DNA from 3 places in the Aminobacter sp. 01T433 genome. Region 3 is predicted to be linked to each of the others. Evidence: predicted binding sites of a transcription regulator. Region 3 holds the regulator's gene; each other region holds the start of a gene.

Region 1 (5,786 bases), on a different contig from region 3:
TCTTGTTGGCGACAGATCACACGCGGGAACCGGAACGCGGCTTGCGCAGGGGGAAGACCAAAATATGCCGAACCAGAGTGGATTGAAGCCGCTGATGACCGCGGCCGAGGTCAACGACCTCCTCAGGGAGGTCTACCCGCAGCTCAATGAGCACTATGATTTCTATCAGGTGACCGAAGTGTTCCCAGGCGGCTGCACCGTGCGGCTCAACGCCGATGACCGCCATCTCAGGCCGGGCGGCACGGTCTCCGGTCCGTCGCTCTTCACCCTTGCCGACATTGGCGGCTATGTCTGCGTGCTCAGCCACGCCGGGCCCGATGCGCTCTCGGTGACGACCAATCTCAACATCAACTTCATGCGCAAGGCCGAGGCCGGTCCGATCGACGGCCACTGCCGCATCCTCAAGCTTGGCAAGAGCCTGATGGTCTTCGACATCGACATCGTCGCCGGCCCTGATCAGCAGACCGTCGCGCATGCAACAGGTACCTATTCAGTGCCGCCAAAGCGTCAAGGTGGTGCGGTAAAATAATACCTCTTGCGCATCCCATTGTTTTCGTTGAATTTTATAGGAAATATGGCCTGCCGCTTCGCTTGACGCGTCGTTGACGCTCACCTATAAGCCCACTCAAAGCAGCGGCCCGCATTGGGTCGCCGTTTTGTTATTGGCTAGGGCTTCGGCCTTTGCCAATGAAAGCAACAAGAAACGCCTTCTCCGGAAGGTCCGAACCGAAAGCATATAACCATGACAACCTTTTCGCAGAAGCCTGCGGACGTGGTGAAGAAGTGGGTGCTGATCGACGCCGAAGGTCTCGTCGTCGGCCGTCTCGCCTCCATCGTCGCCAACATCCTCCGCGGCAAGAACAAGCCCACTTTCACGCCCCACGTCGACGACGGTGACAATGTCATCATCATCAACGCCGACAAGGTCGCGTTCACCGGCAAGAAGTTCACCGACAAGGTGTACTACTGGCACACCGGCCATCCCGGCGGCATCAAGGAGCGCACCGCGCGCCAGCTGCTCGAGGGTCGTTTCCCCGAGCGCGTCCTGGAAAAGGCCATTGAGCGCATGATCCCGCGTGGTCCGCTTGGCCGTCGCCAGATGAAGAATCTCCGCGTCTATGCAGGCGCCGACCATCCGCATGTCGCTCAGCAGCCAGTGACGCTCGACGTCGGCGCGCTGAACGCCAAGAACAAGAAGGCCTCGTAATCATGGCTGATCTCAGCTCGCTCGCAGAACTCGGCACCGTGACCGCTTCGGTGCAGCCTGCCGCTCCGGTTCACGTCCAGAAGCTCGACAAGAGCGGCCGCGCCTATGCCACCGGCAAGCGCAAGAACGCCATTGCTCGCGTCTGGATCAAGCCGGGCACTGGCAAGATCATCGTCAACGGCAAGGAATTCGCGGCTTACTTCGCGCGCCCCGTGCTGCAGATGATCCTGAACCAGCCGATCGTCGCGGCTGCCCGCGTCGGCCAGTACGACGTCATCGCCACCGTCGTCGGCGGCGGTCTCTCGGGCCAGGCCGGTGCTGTTCGTCACGGCGTCTCCAAGGCTCTGACCTACTACGAGCCGGCGCTGCGCGGCGTGCTCAAGAAGGGCGGCTTCCTGACCCGCGACAGCCGTGTCGTCGAGCGTAAGAAGTACGGCAAGGCCAAGGCCCGCAAGAGCTTCCAGTTCTCCAAGCGCTAAGCGCCGAGACTGCATTCTCGAGAATTTTGGAAGGGGCCGGTCAAAACCGGCCCCTTTCTTTTTGTCCCTTTGCATAAATGCCGTATGATCTTCGCAACCGGTCGGATGTCACCCACGATGCGAACCGTCATTCTTCCCATGATTGGCTGGATAGCGGCGGCTGTTATCGCCGGGAGTGGGACGGACGCCGAAGCGGCAGCGAACAGCAAGTACCAGAAGCGTGCCAGCTACTACGATACGTGTTGGCAGCGGACGGCCGACAAGGCGATAGCCAAGGGCGCCGACGAGAAGAAGGCGGCCAAGAAAGCTGATACACACTGCAAGAAACTGTCGAAGAAGCTACTGAGCGCCGGCGGTTCGAAATACGACATCAAGGACCGGCAAAGGTCGCTCCGGCAGTCGATCGACTGATCAAGTGGCACCTCAGTTCGTCGGCGCATTGCCCCGACCAAGGGCGCCCTGCCCCATTGCCGCCGCTACCGACTCTTCGACGTCCGAATAGGGCGCGCGATAGCCATTGGCAGCCAGCCATTGGATGGCTGCTTTGGGCTCGTCAGTCTGGATCATCGTTGCGCCACGCTCGGCCCAGAAGCCGAAGGTTTCTCCGGGAAAGCCTGCGGCAACTGCAAGCTCGTCGCCGCGCCCGCCGGACAGGAAACCACCAGGCTTGTTGACGATGGCATGGGTGTCGACCCAGATGTGCCAATTGCCGCGTACGGAAGCCGCCCTCACCTTGGCGGAAAACAGTGGCCCGCCTGATACTGTCATCGTCTCGGCATCGCCACGCCAAGTGATCATCTCGACCGCGCGGGCGGAAAACGCCTTGCTGGCTACCTCGACGAAGCCGGCATCGCGCACCGCATCGTCGGCGATGATCGGCATGAACTGAAAGCCCTGGCCAACCCGACGCATGGTTTCCTTGACCGTGGCCACGCGTTCGGCATCCCAAAGGTTCGCCTTCACGACAACTTGTTCCTCCATGCCCATGTCGCGCGCTATGGCAACCATGTCAGCGAGATCGGCGGTTTCCAGCTTGTTGTCGAGATTGACCAGGATCTTGCCCTTGGTGACGCCAAGCATTTCGCGCAAGGTCGGTACCGGCTCGCTGCTCACCTCGCCCGTTCCCTCAACGACGAGGTGGCAGTGACGCAATTCTTCTAGCGTGCGGGCAATCACTTCGCCTTTGCAGTTGGTCGTTCGGTCGAGCCAGCTGTCATGCATGACGATCAGTTCGCCATCCCTGGAGCGCCGTATGTCGATCTCGACCATTTCCGCGCCAAGCGCGATGACGCCGCGCACCGAGGCGATGGAATTTTCGGGATAAAGCCCTTTGCCTGCCGCCAAGCCGCCGCCGCGATGGGCCACCACCATGACGTGGTCACGCCACTGGTTGGCATCGTCGAAACGCTCGAGGATCTGCTCGGCCCGCGTTTCTGCATGCCCCACCGAGGGGCCGCCAAAGACAAGGAGTAGGACTGCCAGAACTGCCCGCATGGGAATCGCTCCATGGCCGAAGGATGCGACAACGAGTTAGCCAGCACCGATGACAAGGGCATGTAGGGCGGATGACAGAGACATGAACGCTCGGGAAAGCCGACCCGTCACACGCATTGCACCTCGGGGCTGGCATGTTGCGGCCGGCTTCTGTAGTTCTTGCCCCTCGAATTCCGATAGACCGACTGCGGAGACTGCCCATGCCCACTTCATCGATCGATCACGCCTTCACCGCGCGGACAAACACCGGCCGCTCGGGTGATCCGACCTATGCAGGGGCCCTGTCTTTCATGCGACGCAAATATTCGAAGAACGTTGCGGGCGCCGATGCGGTGGTCTGGGGCATTCCTTTCGATGCTGCGGTCACCAACCGGCCGGGCGCGCGCTTTGGTCCGCAGGCCATCCGCCGCGCCTCGGCGATCTTCGATTGCGACCCGCAATATCCTTTCAACCGCGACCTGTTCGACGATCTCGCCGTCATCGACTATGGCGATTGCCTGCTCGACAGCGGCAACCATCAAAAGACGCCAGCGACAATCGAACGCGAGGCGGCAAAAATCCTGAAATCGGGCGCGTTCCTTTTGACGCTCGGCGGCGACCATTTCGTCACCTGGCCGGTGCTCAAGGCACATGCAGCGATCCACGGCCCAATGGCGCTGGTGCAATTCGACGCCCACCAGGACACCTGGCCGGACGACGGCAAACGCATCGACCACGGCTCCTTCGTCGGCCGCGCGGTGAAAGAAGGCATCATCGATCCCGACCGTTCGATACAGATCGGCATCCGCACCCATGCGCCTGACGATTTCGGCATCAAGATCCTTTATGGCCACGAAGTCGAGGAGATGCGGGCCGCCGATATCGCCTATGCGATCGCCGAGCGCACCGGTGGCAAGAAAACCTATGTCACCTTCGATATCGACTGCCTCGACCCGGCCTATGCGCCAGGAACCGGAACCCCAGTGGCGGGTGGCCCTTCCTCGGCCAAGATCTTGTCGGTGCTGCGCCAGATGACCCAGATCGATATTGTCGGCGCCGACGTCGTCGAGGTTGCACCGGCCTACGACCATGCCGATATTACGGCCATCGCGGGCTCGACGGTCGCCATGCACTATCTTGGCCTGCTGGCCGAGAAAAAGGCACGCGACAAAGCCTGAGACGACGTTTCAAGGACTTGCCGACTTGAGTCCGAATCCGGCCATAAGCTTATGAAATGCTAAAACTTTCGACGGAACGACAGACATGAAACCGAAAATCTTCATCGACGGCGAACACGGCACCACCGGTCTGCAGATCAGGGCGCTGCTCGCCGGGCGCCATGACCTCGAAGTCATTTCGGTGCCTGTCGAGCGCCGCAAGGAACTGGCGGCGCGCGCCGAATTCCTCAACGCGGCCGATGTGGCGATCCTGTGCCTGCCCGACGATGCGGCGCGCGAGAGCGTCGCACTGATCGAAAACAACACCACCCGCGTCATCGACGCTTCGACCGCGCACCGCGTGGCAGACGGCTGGACCTACGGCTTTCCGGAAATGGACGAAGCGCAGATGAAGGCGATCGCGGCATCGAAGCGCGTCGCCAACCCCGGCTGCTGGCCACAGGGGCCGATAGCCGGCCTGCGGCCGCTCGTCACCGCAGGGCTTCTGCCGGCGGACTTCCCTGTTACCGTCAACGGTATCTCGGGCTATTCCGGCGGCGGCCGCCAGATGATCGAAGATTACGAGGCGCAGGGCGAGGATTCGCCCGAATTCCTGCCCTATGGCCTTATGCTCAAGCACAAGCACGTGCCTGAACTGCGCACCTACGCCAAGCTCGCGCACGATCCGATCATGCAACCGGCCGTTGGCAATTTCGCGCAGGGCATGATCACCGTGGTTCCGCTGCAACTGGGCCGTCTTGCCAAGGTGCCGACCGGTGCGGAATTGCACGCGGCACTCGCCGACCACTATGCAGGCCTCAAGGGCGGTGTGATCGAGGTCGCGCCGCTCATCGACTTCGAGCGCAGCGACGACATCCAGCCCGAGGTCTTCAACGGCACCAACAAGATGAAGCTCTATGTCAGCGCCAATGACAGCCGCGCGCAGGCATTGCTGATCGCTGTCTACGACAACCTCGGAAAGGGCGCCTCAGGCGCCGCGGTCCAGAATATGGACCTGATGCTCGGGCTCAAGCACTAGGGTGGATCAAGCTGCCGTTCCAGGCCGCTGGCCAGATTATTGGAATGTCAGCGATCCCGACCTCATTGCTGAAACATTCTCCAGCCGCATCTGGAAGGTGCGGCTGGCAGACGGCAGCCCTGCCGTGGTCAAGGCGCTCAAGCCGTTCGACGATGTCGCCGACGAGCTTCGCGGCGCGCATTATCTGTCTTGGCGCGATGGCGTGGGCGCAATCCGGCTGCTTGGCTTCGAGGGGCACAACATGCTGCTCGAATATGCCGGCGACCGACTGCTTGTCGATGAACTGAACGAGCGTGGCGACAGGCACGCGACCGACATCGCCAATGCGGTGATGGCCAAGCTGCTTTCGCCCTCCAACACCCCTCCTCCTGCCGACTTGCAGCCGTTGCGGGAGCGTTTTTCCAGTCTTTTCAAGAAGGCTGAGCTCGATC
Region 2 (5,786 bases), on a different contig from region 3:
TCGATATCGGCGAGGCCGGCTTTGCCGCACTGCTCGATTTCATCGAGCGCAGCTTCCAGCAAGGGCCGAATGGCGTACAGCGCATACCGGATGTGAACTACGGCGCCTATGACGGTTTCTTTGAGGCCAAAGGCAAGTTCAACGCCTTGGCGGGATGCAACACCTGGACGGCGGCGGCGCTGCGTGAGGCCGGTTTGACGACGGGCTGGTGGAACCCCTTGCCGGCGACGCTGAACTGGTCGCTTGGGCTCTATAACCGGCCTTGGTCCGACCAGCCGGGCGGGGTCCAGCCATAGAGCCAATCCATGTCGGCGGCGAGGCTTTCCGGCGATTTGAGTTTGAGGAACAGATTGCGCGCCACTGCCACCGGCCCGCTGGCATGCCAGGCGAAATGGTTGAGCGCGCCGCGCCGTGCCACTTTGCGCACGCGCAATTTGCGCTCCATTTCCCATCGCGACAGCGCGTCAGCGATCGCCGGGCCTGACACAATTGCATCCGCCAGCGTAAAGGCGTCTTCGATCGCCATCGCGGCACCTTGGGCGGCGAAGGGCGTCATGGCGTGCGCCGCGTCGCCGATCAACGCGATGCCGCTTGGCGCGGTCCATGGGCGGGCCTGGTCGACGGTATGCAGTGGCCAGACCGTCCACGGCCCGGCTTCGTCGATCAGCTTTGAAAGGGCAGGTGCCGTGCCTCGCATGGCTCGTTTCAATGCACCAGCATCGGTCTCGCCCGACCATTGCTCGGCGATCGAATTGCCTGGCGTGAAGGCGGCGAGATTGATCGCTGTGCCGGCACGGATCGGGTAGGCGACGAGATGAAAGCCCGCGTGAAGATAAGTCGTCACCATGGCTGGCGAGCTCAGCTCGGCAAAATGTCGGCCGACGTCGCCGTCAGCAGACAGCGTGGTGCGCCAGGCCAGTTCGCCGGAAAACCGGCTCTTCTCGTTTGGGCCGACAAGGCGCCGGCTGGCCGACCAGACGCCGTCTGCCGCAACGAACAGAACAGCCTCGACATTGGAGGCGACACCGCCTTGCGTGATCGACACCGTGATACCGTCCGCCTGCGCCTCGACGCCGGTGACCTCGGAGCCGGTGGTGACCTCGATCAAGGGGCTTTTCGCGACCTGTGCGAGCAGGGCATGTTGAAGGTCGGCGCGATGGGCAACGAGGTAGGGAGCCTTCCAGCGTCGCTCGGCCGCAGCACCCAGCGGCACACGCGCCCGTTCGGCCAAGGTCGCTGCGTCGCGCAGAACGACCGCTTCCGGCCGCACGGTCGAGGCACTGAGGAGGTCGAGCACACCAAGGCGGTCTAGTATGCGGCTCGCGTTGGGAGAAAGCTGGAGGCCTGCACCGACTTCTTCGAGCGTCGGCGCGCGTTCGTGAACGCGAACGCCAAAGCCATGTCTTGCGAAGGCGAGCGCCGCAGTGAGCCCGGCGACGCCGGCTCCCGCAATCACGATCTGTCGCGATTGCATGACCGCGGCTTAGTCGTCAGGCTGCGCGGTCGGCGACGTACAGGCAACCTGACGGCTGAGTCTCGGTCGCCTTCAGCTTGGACGAGAAACGATAGAGCGTCGAGCAGTAGGGGCAGACCTTTTCGGCGTCCGCGCCCATGTCGAGGAACACATGCGGGTGATCGAAGGGCGGGTTGGCGCCCACGCACATGAATTCCTTCACGCCGATCTCGATCAAGGCATGTCCAGCATCGTTCTGGAAGTGGGGGATGGAGCCGCCGGCCATGGTGTTTTTCCCTTCCGAGGAACTGCGCGCATGAATGCCACGGCTCGCTTGCACGTCCAAGGGATCTGCGACGCCGTTATCCGAAGCGTTTGTATCATAAGCGGCAGGTTTGCAAGATGCTGAAATGAAACTGTCGCAATTGCCTGTCAGAGGATAAGTTGAGCCGGATAAGCGGCGGAACGCTGCGGTGGGGAAGGGTTGCATATGAATCAGTTGAGGCCGGTACATACCGATTTCGTCAACGACAAGTCGCCGACAGACGCGGCAGACGGCAACCCCGATCGCTTCGTCAATCGTGAGTTCTCCTGGCTGCAATTCAACAGAAGGGTGCTCGAACAGGCGCAAAACCCCAACCACCCGCTGCTCGAACGCGTCCGCTTCCTGTCGATTTCGGCCGGCAATCTCGATGAGTTCTTCATGGTCCGCGTCGCTGGCCTGGCCGGGCAGGTGCGCGAGGGAATCACCATTCGCAGCCCCGATGGCCGCACGCCCGAACAACAGCTCGAACAGCTGCTGCTCGAGGTCGAACGCCTGCAGGAAGATCAGCAGAAGAGCCTGTCGAGCCTGATGGAGCTGCTCAAGCTCGAAGGTATCGAGAGCATTTCCGCGACCGACCTCACCAAGGATGAGAAGAAGTGGCTCGAGGACCACTTCATGGAGCAGATCTTCCCGGTCTTGACGCCCCTGTCGATCGACCCGGCGCATCCTTTCCCGTTCATCCCCAATCTCGGATTCTCCATCGCGCTACAGCTGCGTCACCGCAAGAACGGTGAGGAAATGACGGCCTTGCTGCGCCTGCCGGTAGCCCTGCGCCGCTACATCCGCCTACCGGACCGCAAACGTGCGGTGCGCTTCATCCCGATCGAGGAGACGGTGAGCCTGTTCATCGGCAAGCTCTTCCCCGGCTACGAGGTCAAAGGTTCCGGCACGTTCCAGATCATCCGCGATAGCGACATCGAGGTCGAGGAAGAATCCGAAGACCTGGTGCGGCTGTTTGAGACCGCGCTCAAGCGCCGGCGGCGTGGTTCGGTGGTCCGAATCGAGTTCGACAGCCAGATGCCGGCGGCACTGCGCGAATTTGTTGCCGGCGAACTTGGCGTTGCTGCCAACCGCGTCAGCATTCTGAGTGGGCCGCTGGCCATCAACCAGATATCCGAGATCGTCGCCGTGCCGCGCGACGACCTGAAGTTCCCGCCATTCAATCCGCGTTTCCCAGAGCGTATCCGCGAACACCGCGGCGACTGCTTCGCGGCGATCCGGGAAAAGGACTTCGTCGTCCATCACCCTTACGAATCCTTCGATGTCGTCGTGCAGTTCCTGCGCCAGGCGGCGATCGATCCTGAAGTGGTGGCGATCAAGCAGACACTCTACCGGACGTCCAATGACAGCCCGATCGTGCGTGCGCTGGTCGATGCTGCCGAAGCCGGCAAGTCGGTGACCGCGCTTGTCGAACTCAAGGCGCGCTTCGACGAGGAAGCCAATATCCGCTGGGCGCGCGACCTCGAGCGCGCTGGCGTGCAGGTGGTGTTCGGTTTCCTAGAACTCAAGACGCACGCCAAGATGTCGCTCGTGGTTCGCCGCGAGGACGGGCGCCTTCGCAACTACGTCCATCTCGGCACCGGCAACTACCACCCGATCACCGCGCGCATCTACACCGACCTGTCGTTCTTCACCACCGATTCGGCGATCGCGCGCGACGTGGCGCAGATCTTCAATTTCATCACTGGCTATGCCGAGCCGGCGGAGGAGATGTGCATCGCCTTGTCGCCCTACACGCTGCGCAGCCGCATCCTCAAGCATATCGCCGAGGAGGTCGAGCATGCCCGCAATGGCAAGCCGGCGCAGATATGGATGAAGATGAACGCGCTGGTCGATCCGATCATCATCGACGCGCTTTACGATGCCAGCCGAAGCGGGGTCGAGATCGACCTTGTGGTGCGCGGCATTTGCTGCCTGAGGCCACAGGTGCCCGGGCTGTCGGAGAACATTCGAGTCAAGTCGATCGTCGGCCGCTTCCTCGAGCACAGCCGCATCTACTGCTTCGGCAATGGCCATGGCCTGCCGTCAGACGAGGCCGTTGTCTACATCAGTTCGGCGGATTTGATGCCGCGCAACCTCGACCGCCGTGTCGAATGCATGGTGCCGATCACCACGCATTCGACTGTGCACGAGCAGGTGCTTGGCCAGGTCATGCTCGGAAACATCATGGACAACCAGCAAAGTTTCGAAGTATTGGCGGATGGAACCTCGCGGCGGATCACGCTGGACGAGGGCGAAGAGCCGTTCAATGCGCAGGAATATTTCATGACCAATCCGAGTCTGTCCGGACGGGGTGACGCGCTGAAGTCTCATGCGCCCAAGCGCATTGCCCAGTTCAAACGTCGCAAGAAGGCTGAGGCGGCGGCCACCTGATGGCGCAACTTTCGCAGGGCCGGCTCAAGGACCGCCGACCGCTGTCGATCATCGATATCGGCTCGAACTCCATCCGTCTGGTCGTCTATGAAGGGTTGGCGCGCTCGCCGACCCTTCTGTTCAACGAAAAGATGCTGGCCGGTCTTGGCCGCGGCATCGTTTCGACGGGAAAGCTCGACCCTGAGGGCGTGACGCGCTCGATGGAGGAGTTCAGGCGTTTTCGCGGGTTGTCCGAACAGGCGGGCGCGGAAAAAATGTATGTGCTGGCGACCGCTGCCGCGCGCGAGGCCATCAACGGTCCCGATTTCATCCAGCGCGCAGAAGACGTACTCGGCACCAAGATCCAGGTGCTTACCGGCCGCGAAGAGGCCCATTATTCCGCTCTTGGCGTGATCTCCGGCTTCCATCCCGCTGACGGCATCGCCGGCGATCTGGGCGGCGGTAGTCTGGAACTCGTCGACGTCAGGGGCGAAGACATCGGCGAGGGCATCACCTTGCCGCTCGGTGGCCTGAGACTCCAGGACATGGCGAAAGGCTCGCCGGTGGTGGCGGCCAAGATCGCGCGTACCGAACTCATGCGCGCCAAGCTGCTCAAGGGCGGGCAGGGCAGGACCTTCTATGCCGTCGGCGGCACGTGGCGAAACCTCGCCCGCCTGCATATGAACATCACCAACTATCCGCTTGAGGTGATGCACCACTACGAACTCGATCCCACGAGCCTGATCCCCTTCCTCAAGCAGGTCGCGCGTGGCGATGTCGAGAAGGTCAAGGGCATCGAAGGCGTGTCGAAGAACCGCCGCTCGCTTTTGCCCTATGGCGCTGTGGTGCTGCAGGAAATCATTGAGGCGATGGAGCCGTCGAAGATCGTTGTCTCGGCTCTCGGTGTGCGCGAGGGCTTTTTGTTTTCGCTGCTCGACGAGCAGGAGCAACGTGCCGATCCGCTTATCTCTGCTGCCGAAGAACTGGCCTTGCTGCGCGCGCGTTCGGTGCGCCATGCGCATGAGCTTGCCGAATGGACACGCAAGTCATTCGCTGCCTTTGGCATCGAAGAGACGGAGGAGGAGGCGCGCTATCGTCATGCTGCCTGCCTGCTCGCCGATATCGGCTGGCGCGCCCATCCTGAGTATCGGGGCAGGCAATCGCTCAACATCATCGCGCACGCCTCGTTTATCGGTGTCGACCATCCGGGCCGTGCCTTTCTGGCCCTGGCCAACCTGTTCCGCCACGACGGGGTCTTCAACGACACCTTTGCTCCGGAGCTGAAGGAGCTGGCGACACCACGCTATCTCGAACGCGCACGCCTCCTGGGCGCCATGATGCGGGTGGTCTATCTGCTCACGGCCTCGATGCCCGGCGTGATGCCGAAGCTGCGCTGGGAAGACCGGGGCAATGGCGTGCTGGCGCTGATCATCCCAGCCGAATTCGGCCAGCTCTACGGTGAGCGGCCGGCAGGGCGTCTGGCGCAACTTGCCAAGGTCACTGGTCGCAAGCTGGTGCTGGCAGTCGAAGACGGCCCGAGCATCTCGGTCAAATAGATCGGCGGAACAGCATCCGGTCGAGCGAGATCGCACCGGCACCTGCGACTGACAGCGCAATCAGGCCGCCTGATGTGGCGATGTCTTTCATCAGGGCCTG
Region 3 (5,786 bases):
GGCGTGCTCGCCATTGCCGTCGGCCTGGCGTTCCTGGGGATCATGTTGACCTCGATCGTCTCCAAGGGCTACACCGCCTTCTGGCAGACGACGGTGACGTTGCCGATCCATTTCGACGAAAAGATCATCGACCCGAGCAACAAGCGGGCGACCGATCCGAACGTGCTGATCATGGCGAACTATCCCAAGCTCGCCGAGGCAGCACTGATCGAAAAGCTCGGCATCGACCCGAACGACAAGGCCGAGGTCCGCAAGCTCAAGGGCTTCTTGTCCGATAGCTCGCGTGTCCAGCTCAGGGCCATTGTTGCGGCGGACCCGTCGGTCATCGGCACCACGCGCAATGTCGATATCCTTGCCGCAGCCAATCTCGACTCGGCCTTCAAGGGCCAGATCGATCTCGACGTGCCGGAAAGCCGCCGCAAGGTGTCGGACCAGCAGGTCGAGTGGATGAACAAGCTCAAGGCCGAAGGCGTGATGGCCGAACACTTCAACACCGGGCTGTTCAGCTATGGCGCGTCGAGCCGGCCGGAAACGTCAGGCGTCGGCGTCGCACTCATCGGCTCGTTCTACATGATGGGGATCGTGCTGCTGCTGGCGTTGCCGATCGGTGTTGCCGCCTCGATCTATCTCGAGGAGTTCGCCAAGAAGAGCCGCTTCACCGACATCATCGAGGTCAACATCAACAACCTAGCCGCCGTGCCGTCGATCGTCTTCGGCCTGCTTGGTCTTGCGGTGTTCATCAATTTCCTCGGCCTGCCACGATCGGCATCCTTCGTTGGCGGCCTGGTGCTGACGCTGATGACGCTGCCGACGATCATCATCGCGACGCGTGCGGCACTCGCCGCAGTGCCGCCGTCGATCCGTTCGGCGGCGCTGGGCCTTGGTGCTTCGAAGATGCAGATGGTGTTCCATCACATCCTGCCGCTGGCAGCCCCCGGCATCCTGACCGGCACGATCATTGGGCTCGCACGCGCGCTCGGCGAGACGGCGCCGCTTCTGCTGATTGGCATGGTCGCTTTCGTCGCCGACTATCCCACGACGCCATTCGATCCGGCGACGGCCTTGCCGGTGCAGATCTACATGTGGGCGAACGAGGCTGAACGCGCCTTTGTCGAGCGCATGTCGGGCGCCATCATCATCCTTTTGATCTTCCTCATGGCCATGAACATCGTCGCCATCGTCCTGCGCCGCCGCTTCGAGCGCCGCTGGTAGGGCATGGACAAGGAGTATCCTGCTATGAACATCATGACCGAGAAAAAACTCGAAGACGCGGTAAATGCCGAGATGAACAGACCCAACGAAATCATCAAGATGCGCGGCGACCAGGTCACCGTGCACTATGGCGACAAGCAGGCGCTGTTCGGTGTCAATCTGGACGTCCGACAGAACCAGGTGACAGCGCTGATCGGCCCTTCGGGCTGTGGCAAGTCGACCTTCCTGCGTTGCCTCAACCGCATGAACGACACCATCGACGCAGCTCGTGTCGGCGGCAAGATCACGCTCGACAACGAGGATATCTACGATCCCAAGATCGACGTGGTCGAACTGCGCGCGCGTGTCGGCATGGTGTTCCAGAAGCCGAACCCGTTCCCCAAGTCGATCTACGAAAACGTCGCCTATGGCCCACGTATCCACGGCCTTGCCAAGAACAAGGCCGAGCTCGACGTGATCGTCGAGAAGAGCCTGCAGAAGGCGGCCCTGTGGAACGAAGCCAAGGACCGTCTCAACGAGCCGGGCACCGGCCTGTCGGGTGGCCAGCAGCAGCGCCTGTGCATCGCGCGCGCCATTGCGGTGTCGCCTGAGGTGATCCTGATGGACGAGCCGTGCTCGGCACTCGATCCGATCGCCACCGCGAAGGTGGAGGAGCTGATCGACGAGCTGCGCGAGAACTACACGATCGTGATCGTGACGCACTCGATGCAGCAGGCGGCACGCGTGTCGCAGCGCACCGCGATGTTCCACCTCGGCTATCTCGTCGAGGAAGGCGCTACCGACAAGATGTTCACCAACCCCGACGACAAGCGGACGCAGGACTACATCACCGGCCGCTTCGGCTGAGTGGACGTTTTCGCCGCGGTATACGAGACGAGGAATAAATCATGGGCGAACATACAGTCCGGTCCTTCGACGAAGAACTCCAGCATGTCGACCAGCTCATCCGTGACATGGGCGATCTTGGCAGCTCGATGGTTGCCGGTGCCATCCGTGCGCTGTTGTCGTCCGACCAGGCGCTGGCGCAAAGCGTTGTCGCCGACGACACGATCATGGACGCCAAGCAGCGCGAACTCGACAACAGCGCCATCACGCTGATCGCCAAGCGCCAGCCGATGGCCCAGGATCTGCGCGCCGTGGTCGGCGCCATCCGCATGGCGGGCGATCTCGAACGCATCGGCGATCTTGCCAAGAACATCGCCAAGCGCGTTGGCGCCGTCGGCCAATCGCCGACGCCACGCAATCTTTCGCATTCGATCGATGCCATGGCACAGCTGGTGCTCGACCAGGTGCGGGGCGTGGTTGATCTCTATGTCGCGCGTCAGGCCGAGGGCCTGAAGAACTTGCGCGCCGACGACCAGAAGATCGACATCCAGTACAACGCCGTGTTCCGCGAGCTCCTGACCTACATGATGGAAGATCCGCGCAACATCACTGCCTGCACGCATCTTTTGTTCTGCGCCAAAAACCTGGAGCGCATTGGCGACCATGTCACCAACATCGCCGAGAACGCGTATTTCGTGGTGACCGGCACGCAGCTGCCGCTCCACCGGCCGAAGGTTGAAGAAACCACGTCGCCGGTTTCGGCCACCTGAACTCCAACATAGAGGACAGCCGATGATCGCCCCCAAGATCATGGTCGTCGAGGATGAAGAGCCGCTGGGCGTGCTGCTTCGCTACAACCTCGAGTCCGAAGGCTACCAGGTCGAAGTCGTCACGCGTGGCGACGAGGCCGAAATACGGCTTCAGGAAAACGTGCCCGACCTTTTGGTGCTCGACTGGATGGTGCCGGCACTCTCCGGCATCGAGCTGTGCCGCAGGCTTCGGATGCGGCCCGACACCGAACGCCTGCCGATCATCATGCTGACGGCGCGTGGCGAAGAAAGCGACCGCGTGCGCGGGCTTTCGACCGGTGCCGATGACTATCTGGTCAAGCCGTTCTCGACGCCTGAGTTCATGGCGCGGGTGAAGGCGTTGCTGCGCCGGGCCAAGCCCGAAGTGCTTTCTTCGATCCTCAAGGTCGGCGACATCATGCTCGATCGCGAGTCGCACCGGGTCTACCGCAAGAAGAGCGAGATCAAGCTCGGGCCAACCGAGTTCCGGCTGCTTGAGTTCATGATGCGGCATCCCGGCCGGGTGTTTTCGCGCAGCCAGTTGCTCGATAATGTCTGGGGCGAGACGATCTACATCGACGAACGCACCGTCGACGTCCATGTCGGGCGCCTGCGCAAGGCGGTCAACACCGGGCGCATGCCCGACGTGATCCGCACCATCCGCGGCGCCGGCTACGCTATCCGCGAGGATTAGGCGACCGTTCGGCGGGACAACGACGTTTGGCCCGCCGCACGCTTGACGGACACGACCAGGCGCTTTGTCGCCAAAGTGCGATCAGCGCCATCCGCCGTTCGGCAGCCGCCCATGATAAGGTGTGTTGCGGCAATGACCGTAGGGGCCGTGCCAATAGCCCGGAGGGCAGCCGTTGCCGTAGCGCGGCGCAACCCGCCTATATTCGCCATAGCGGCATCCGCCATACGGCCCGCGCCAGCCGCCGACGCCGCAGCCCTGTACAATGGGAATGACCATCGCCGAAGCTTCAGGGGCAAGCGGTGCGGGGATCGGGGATGCTGACGCAGAAAACGATGAAGCACACAAAAGGCCGATGCCGGCCAGGATGTTACGCAGCAGACTGGTCATCGCGGGTTCTCCGAAACTGGAAGACAAGTCGGTTCCAGGTTTGGTTCCACTCGCGGTTCCCTTGCCGAGGCCTGGAGCCTGCTTCAAGGGGCGGACGCGGACTGTCATCCAGGGTGCCAGTATGGTCGCGACCGTCGTTGTAATTGCGACAGCCGAAATCAAATGTCCTTGAGCGGTATGTCAGCCCCTGTGCTGCGCGGGGGCTGGGCCTGCGGCGAAGATCTCCTGATCGACATAGAGCAAGGCGCGCATCAGGCAGCCCAGGCGGATGAGGGGGACTTCGTTCGGTTCGGTGTCGAAGGAGATCGCCTTCGAGTGCAGCCCGCCGGCCGTCTTGGCGATGGCCGCGCGGACATGCGGCTCCATCAAGTCGAAGGCGGTAGCACCCACGCCAACAAAGGCGAGCGGTGCCGGATCGATCAGCGCAAACATCGATCCCAGGCCGAAGCCGATGGCCTCGCCCGCCTTGCGGAACGCCTCGCGCTCGGGGCCGTCATGGTCGCGGGCGGCGTCGGCGAGGGCGGTGATGTCCTCGTCGGAGAGATCGGCGAGCGGCTCGGCATTCTCGTCGCCGAGACGTGCATTGCGCCATATGGCGTAGTTGCCGGCATAGGCTTCGACGCAGCCGCGCCGGCCACAGCGGCAAAGCGCGCCCTCGGGCCGGTGGATCATGTGGCCGAACTCGCCCCCTGACGAATGCGTGCCGGTGAAGAGCTCGCCCTTCAATACCAGTCCCATGCCGATGCCATGCGAAAGCAGGATGGCGATGAAATCGTCGCGGTAGCGGACTGGGTCGCGCCAGCGCAGGGCCTCGGCGATCATGTTGCAGTCGTTTTCGACCGTCACCGGCACGCCGAATTCCTGTTCGAGCCGGTCGGCGAAGGGAATGTCGTCATGCGGGGTGATCGGCGACCACAACAGCTTGCGCGAGCCCGAATCGGTGATGCCCTGGACGGCGAGCGCGATGCGCAGCACCGGGCCGTATGTCGTTTCGATGCGATCCATCAGGCCCCGGATCATGGTGACGCATTCGTCGATCAAGGCATGCGCCGGCATGCGCTGGGTGACGAGACGGCGGTTGTCTTCGACGATGGTGTTGCCGGCATAGTCGATGATGGCGGCCGACAGGCTGTTGAGGGAAAGCACGACAGCAACGATCGACGCAGCCTTTGGATCGACCGCAAGGGCGACCTGCGGCCGGCCGCGCTTCATTGCGACTTGTTCATTGCCCTTGGCTTCGGCGAGGATGCCCTCGGCGATGAGGTCGGAGGATATCGTCGATATGGTGGAGTGGCTGAGGCCGGTCGTTGCGGCAATTTCGGTGCGCGAAGGCTGGCTGGCGCGACGAACGGCTGATATGACCATGGCGCGGTTGCGCCGTCTCAGATCGTCGTGACGTATGCCGACCGACATGTGCTCGTCTTCCTCCCGGCGAAGCGCTGCCCTTCTGATGCGGCAGTCCCTAGCGCCAACTAATTGTGACAGAGCCGAAGCCAAAAGTCTTTATTTATTTCGAGTCCCGAAAAAATTAGGAAGGCCTTGCGAAACCATGTTGACAGCGGCTGGCCGTTGAGTCACTATTTTTTCGAGGCTCGAAAAAAAGAGCTTCTCCAAGGGCTATCGCGAAGTAGGCGCGCCCATTGGGCGCAGGGAGGAAACCATGAAAAAGTTTACCACCGCCATCCTGGCGGGTGTTGCCATGACTCTGTCGCTTTCGGCAGTGGCTTCGGCAAAGGACAAGGTCATCGGCGTGTCGTGGTCGAACTTCCAGGAAGAACGCTGGAAGACCGACGAAGCTGCGATGAAGGCCGCCATTGAGGCTGCTGGCGACAAGTACATTTCGGCTGACGCACAGTCGTCGCCCGCAAAGCAGCTGACCG

The links. The regulator PhoB, encoded in region 3, activates phosphate uptake and scavenging genes when phosphate is short. The targets are predictions, from matches to a motif close to TGTCATNNANCTGTCAT.
Region 1: AC1DLV_RS05725 (glycerophosphodiester phosphodiesterase family protein) is a predicted target of PhoB. The motif match lies at 3,241-3,257, and genes of this name have one in related genera.
Region 2: AC1DLV_RS06485 (RNA degradosome polyphosphate kinase) is a predicted target of PhoB. The motif match lies at 1,860-1,876, and genes of this name have one in related genera.

Annotation. Positions count from the first base shown of each region.
Region 1 covers NZ_JBFTPR010000003.1:85,307-91,092, forward strand. Annotated here, with positions in the region: gene AC1DLV_RS05705 (PaaI family thioesterase) at 65-529, shown strand; gene rplM (50S ribosomal protein L13) at 743-1,207, shown strand; gene rpsI (30S ribosomal protein S9) at 1,210-1,686, shown strand; gene AC1DLV_RS05720 (hypothetical protein) at 1,771-2,097, shown strand; gene AC1DLV_RS05725 (glycerophosphodiester phosphodiesterase family protein) at 2,110-3,180, opposite strand; gene speB (agmatinase) at 3,381-4,337, shown strand; gene argC (N-acetyl-gamma-glutamyl-phosphate reductase) at 4,423-5,355, shown strand; gene AC1DLV_RS05740 (aminoglycoside phosphotransferase family protein) at 5,357-5,786, shown strand, end outside.
Region 2 covers NZ_JBFTPR010000003.1:252,023-257,808, reverse strand. Annotated here, with positions in the region: gene AC1DLV_RS06500 (TIGR02117 family protein) at 1-296, shown strand, start outside; gene AC1DLV_RS06495 (FAD-dependent monooxygenase) at 251-1,474, opposite strand; gene AC1DLV_RS06490 (zinc-finger domain-containing protein) at 1,491-1,739, opposite strand; gene AC1DLV_RS06485 (RNA degradosome polyphosphate kinase) at 1,944-4,151, shown strand; gene ppx (exopolyphosphatase) at 4,151-5,686, shown strand; gene AC1DLV_RS06475 (DoxX family protein) at 5,679-5,786, opposite strand, start outside.
Region 3 covers NZ_JBFTPR010000005.1:217,344-223,129, reverse strand. Annotated here, with positions in the region: gene pstA (phosphate ABC transporter permease PstA) at 1-1,212, shown strand, start outside; gene pstB (phosphate ABC transporter ATP-binding protein PstB) at 1,237-2,058, shown strand; gene phoU (phosphate signaling complex protein PhoU) at 2,100-2,807, shown strand; gene phoB (phosphate regulon transcriptional regulator PhoB) at 2,830-3,519, shown strand; gene AC1DLV_RS10330 (GCG_CRPN prefix-to-repeats domain-containing protein) at 3,601-3,906, opposite strand; gene AC1DLV_RS10325 (ROK family protein) at 4,087-5,319, opposite strand; gene xylF (D-xylose ABC transporter substrate-binding protein) at 5,567-5,786, shown strand, end outside.